2 regions of the Bacillus sp. M5A3_1b genome follow, and region 2 is predicted to be linked to the other one. Evidence: riboswitches for the same ligand, from Rfam matches in the RefSeq annotation. Region 2 holds a riboswitch; the other holds the start of a gene.

Region 1 (2,205 bases), on a different contig from region 2:
CGTTGTAATTGTTCTAGAAGATCAGTTTCGCGAAAACTATTTGGATAATGTTTGAGTATAACAGTTTCTTCTCTAAGTGGACGTACGCTTTCATGGATATGTACACCTTCTGTATTGGGTAGGAAAAAAGTAGCGTCATCTTTAATTGCTACATGTTGGATATGAAAAATAGGTTCGTTTTTCGTTCTAAAGAATTGTAGTAGCTGACTAGCGTATTCGCTTGCTTCTACTGGATTACGCAACTCCATCTTTCCATGTGGAAAATAATCATTTTGAATATCAACGAGTAAAAGAGCTGTTTTCATATATTTATCTTCCTCCGATTTCATATTCAAATAATGGTATTCAATTTATCCGACATTAACGGGCAGTAAAACTCCCACCTCAAAATTCGGCTGGAGCAAAGAAGTTAGGTGGGAGATCAACTGTCCGTAAATGTCCGATTGGTGAGGGCTGATAATCAGTGGGGGATGAACAAAACCCCCCCACTGATTATAGTTTCACTTTATAGAGAGGATTCTCCTTTTAAAAAATATGAAGGAAAAGAATTTTACATAACTTTAAAAATCACTATTGTAGTGTGATTTTTTCATTTGAAAATTTTAATAGAATAATAATTAATATTTTTCTAAAAAATGTATTGACTCTTATTATTCTGAGTTCTATAATGAGAATTAATTAAACGACAATTAAATCGATACATTCTTATCCAGAGAGGTGGAGGGACTGGCCCTACGATACCTCAGCAACGGGTTTTTTAATACCGTGCTAACTCCAGCAAGCCTATAAAAGGCTTGGAAGATGAGAAGATGTGACCGAGTACATATAAGTGCTCTCCTTCTTATCTTTATGGTTGATAAGAAGGAGAGCACTTTTTATTTTACCTCGAAAGCTCTACTTCAAGTTTTTACAGCATATAGGAGGGAAGAAAATGATTTCTTTTAACAACGTAAGTAAAGTATATGAATCAGGTGGGCAATCTGTTCATGCGGTGGAAGACGTAACATTATCAGTTGAGAAGGGCGAAATTTTTGGCATTATCGGTTTTAGTGGTGCTGGAAAGAGTACGTTGTTACGCTTAGTAAATATGTTAGAGAGACCGACGGCAGGAACGATTTCAATAGATGATAAAGATATTACATTACTATCGACGAAAGAATTACGGAAGCTAAGACAAAGAATCGGGATGATTTTTCAAAGTTTTAATTTATTTAATTCAAGAACAGTGTTTGGGAATATTGCTTATCCATTAAAATTAGCGAAAGTACCAAAGAATGAGATAAAAGAAAGAGTAAATAAACTGCTGAAGTTTGTAGGGTTAGAAGATAAAGCAAACTATTATCCAGAGCAACTATCAGGCGGTCAAAAGCAACGTGTTGGTATTGCAAGAGCACTTGCAACATCACCGGATATCCTTATATGTGATGAGGCAACATCAGCTTTAGATCCAGAAACAACGACAGAGATATTAAACTTATTAAAGAAAGTAAATCGAGAATATAATGTAACAATTCTTCTTATTACACATGAAATGCACGTTGTGAAAGAAATTTGTCACCGTGTAGCTGTAATGGAGAAGGGAAAGGTTATTGAAGAAGGAAAACTGTTTGATGTTTTCACACAACCAAAAACAAAGACGACTCAAAACTTTGTACGCTCCATTATTAATGATCATTTACCGGAAAGTGTTCTAGGGAAAATTCAAAATGGTGGACAGATTTATCGCTTAACATTTACTGGGGAAGAGACAGGGCAGCCGGTACTATCATATATCGCGAAAAACTATAACGTCGATGTAAACGTACTGTACGGAAATATTATTGAACTTCAAAATGTGCTATTTGGAAATCTACTTGTAGAACTGCAAGGTGAGCAGAAAGAAATTCAAAAAGCATTACAACATCTAAGACTGCAAGTGCAGCTGAAGGAGGTAGAAGCTCATGCGAGTTGATTGGAGTATATTTTGGCCCCGCATAGTAGATGCGACGGGGGATACCCTCTTAATGGTAATTGTAACCCTTATATTCGCTACAATTCTTGGTATACCTCTAGGTTTACTTTTATATGTAACGAGAAAAGGGAACTTTTTAGAAAATAAATGGGTCTTTTCTATTCTTAATATCATTATTAATACAATTCGTCCGGTTCCATTCATCATCTTCTTAGTAGCTTTAAGCCCACTAACAAGAAGTGTTATCGGAACGA
Region 2 (2,205 bases):
ACTGGATCAAATTGCTCCTTATATAAATCAAGTACCGTAACCGAATGATTAGTTTCTTGTAATCCTTTTTGCACATGCTTTAATATCCCCGCATTAAAACTGGAAGGACTAGGATGAGCGTATACAATTAGTACATTCACTACAAAACAACTCCCTCTATAAGTTAAAGTTTCCCCTTCTTTAACATCTTCTCTACAATTTGTACGTTTTTCGAACTTTGTAATAAACGATTTAATACTGTAAGTAACTCTTCCTTTTCTAAATCTTTCAGTTTCTCTTTTACCGTACTTTCACCAGCACCTTGAATATCATAAACAACTGCCGCCATATGCTTGCAAAGATTCTCATAAGGACACTCGCAGCTACTTTCTGTAAAATCTTCAAGGTCAATAATTACTTCATAATTTCCTGCATTTCCAGTAACGAAAGCAAATATTTTCTTATCGTGTATTTCAACATCTTCTACATGTCCATCTTCATAATATTCGTATCCTCTATCTACAATGTATTTCGGAATCCATTTCGTTATATCCTGTAATAAATAAGCGTACATAACAACACCTCTTCCTTTAATTCCCTTTTGACTTCCACAACCCCTGCATGTTATTCTAATAACTGTCAAATAGCAAGTCTATATGACAAAACGACTGACACCTATTCGGCGGAGGTGTCTCTTTTCATTTGCAGCCGATATGAAGTGCCTCTTTCAGGCACATTCAATCTTTGACACTACACACTCAACACCATTCCCTTGTATCAGGCTGCTTAAGCAGTCTTTTACTCTACATACTTCAAAAAAAGAGAGCTTAGCTCCCTTTTCCCGCCTTATAAAATACCCCTTTTTCAGTATAGAGATATTCATCAGCTAATGTAATTTTCCCATCCAGTTTCAGTTCATCTAATAGTCTTGATAAATAAAATTGATGTAACATCTTTTTCGTGAATTTTCCTTCATGATGCGAAACGATATGTTCTTGAATATCTAACAATGATATTGGCTTATCTTGCTCTATCATATATTCATAAACTGTACTACGCAGTTTTACGTATTTTTCGAGTGTCACAGTACTTCGCAACCCCTTTCTTCTTAATATAAATTTTCGTAATCGGTTTTTTTGCAACAAAAAAACCTCTCCGATAAGAAGAAGTTACGTATATATCTTCGTCTTATCTCCCAGAACAAATATGTTCTGCTGGAATTAGCACCTGCATCGCGGTTGCTGGGTTTCATCGGGCCAGTCCCTCCACCTCTCTGGATAAGAAAATATTCACTTAATTCTTACTATACGTAATTTCATTCTAATTGTCAAACAAATATAACAAATTATATTTTGTTCCTTACTGTTCATACTATACATATATGAATATGCAAGGAGGATTATGAAATGCACGAAAATGCTCGCGGATATGTCCAAAATTCTTTTCAATCATTACAAGAAGCAAAACATTGTTTAGAAGAAGCGCTACAGACTGTTGAAAAAGATTTTAATCGCGCTCGTATTGAACAATCACTTTATGCGATCGAACAAGCTATTCAACGTTGTGATTACACGGTTCATATTTTAGAACAAGATTGAAAAAACTTCCCATCATAAGGTGGGAAGTTTTTTCAAATGGCATACTTCATAATTATTACCGTTATAATTAAAAAATATACAGAAAAATGCTCCTTACAATATGTAAGAAGCATGAAAGAGGCAAACGAATATGTAAGTCGCGACCCTACCTTATATGAGTATGCTTTTCTATACCATGTTATGCTTATCTAATATGCCGTATTTCTTTTTAAATCTCGTAAGAATCGTAATCCAAGACGTACTAAATAATAGTAAGAACACAACATTTGAAATTGCATGGCTCAAATCGAAATAAAAACTTGCGATATAATACGAAATGACTGTTTCCCACGTTGCTTCACGTATAAAACCGAGAAGCCCCCAGAAATTCATGATCCAGCCAAATAAAAAGCCCACGAAGAACCCGTATAGTAGTCTCCCCCATAACTTTTTCATTAAAAACGTATTACGAAGTAAGCCTGCTATAAAACCAATCATACCCCATGAAAACATTTGCCACGGCGTCCACGGACCTTGCCCTAAAAAGATGTTAGACACAATCGCCGCTGTTGCCCCGATCATAAATCCAGTTTCGCTTCCAAACACAATTGCAGAAACGATAATAACAAAAGAAGTCGGTTGTACACTT

Evidence for each region. A riboswitch is a leader RNA that binds a small molecule or an ion and turns the genes downstream of it on or off. The one in region 2 is predicted to bind S-adenosylmethionine.
Region 1: it holds a riboswitch for S-adenosylmethionine, as region 2 does, so the genes downstream of both, ACLBWW_RS24805 (methionine ABC transporter ATP-binding protein) here and ACLBWW_RS17895 (hypothetical protein) in region 2, are expected to answer to the same signal.

Annotation. Positions count from the first base shown of each region.
Region 1 covers NZ_JBKEZY010000012.1:25,589-27,793, forward strand. Annotated here, with positions in the region: gene ACLBWW_RS24800 (cysteine hydrolase family protein) at 1-305, opposite strand, end outside; SAM riboswitch class I at 703-808, shown strand; gene ACLBWW_RS24805 (methionine ABC transporter ATP-binding protein) at 932-1,951, shown strand; gene ACLBWW_RS24810 (methionine ABC transporter permease) at 1,941-2,205, shown strand, end outside.
Region 2 covers NZ_JBKEZY010000006.1:116,282-118,486, reverse strand. Annotated here, with positions in the region: gene ACLBWW_RS17905 (NAD(P)H-dependent oxidoreductase) at 1-140, opposite strand, end outside; gene ACLBWW_RS17900 (SWIM zinc finger family protein) at 164-553, opposite strand; gene ACLBWW_RS17895 (hypothetical protein) at 807-1,124, opposite strand; SAM riboswitch class I at 1,165-1,263, opposite strand; gene ACLBWW_RS17890 (hypothetical protein) at 1,386-1,577, shown strand; gene ACLBWW_RS17885 (ECF transporter S component) at 1,746-2,205, opposite strand, start outside.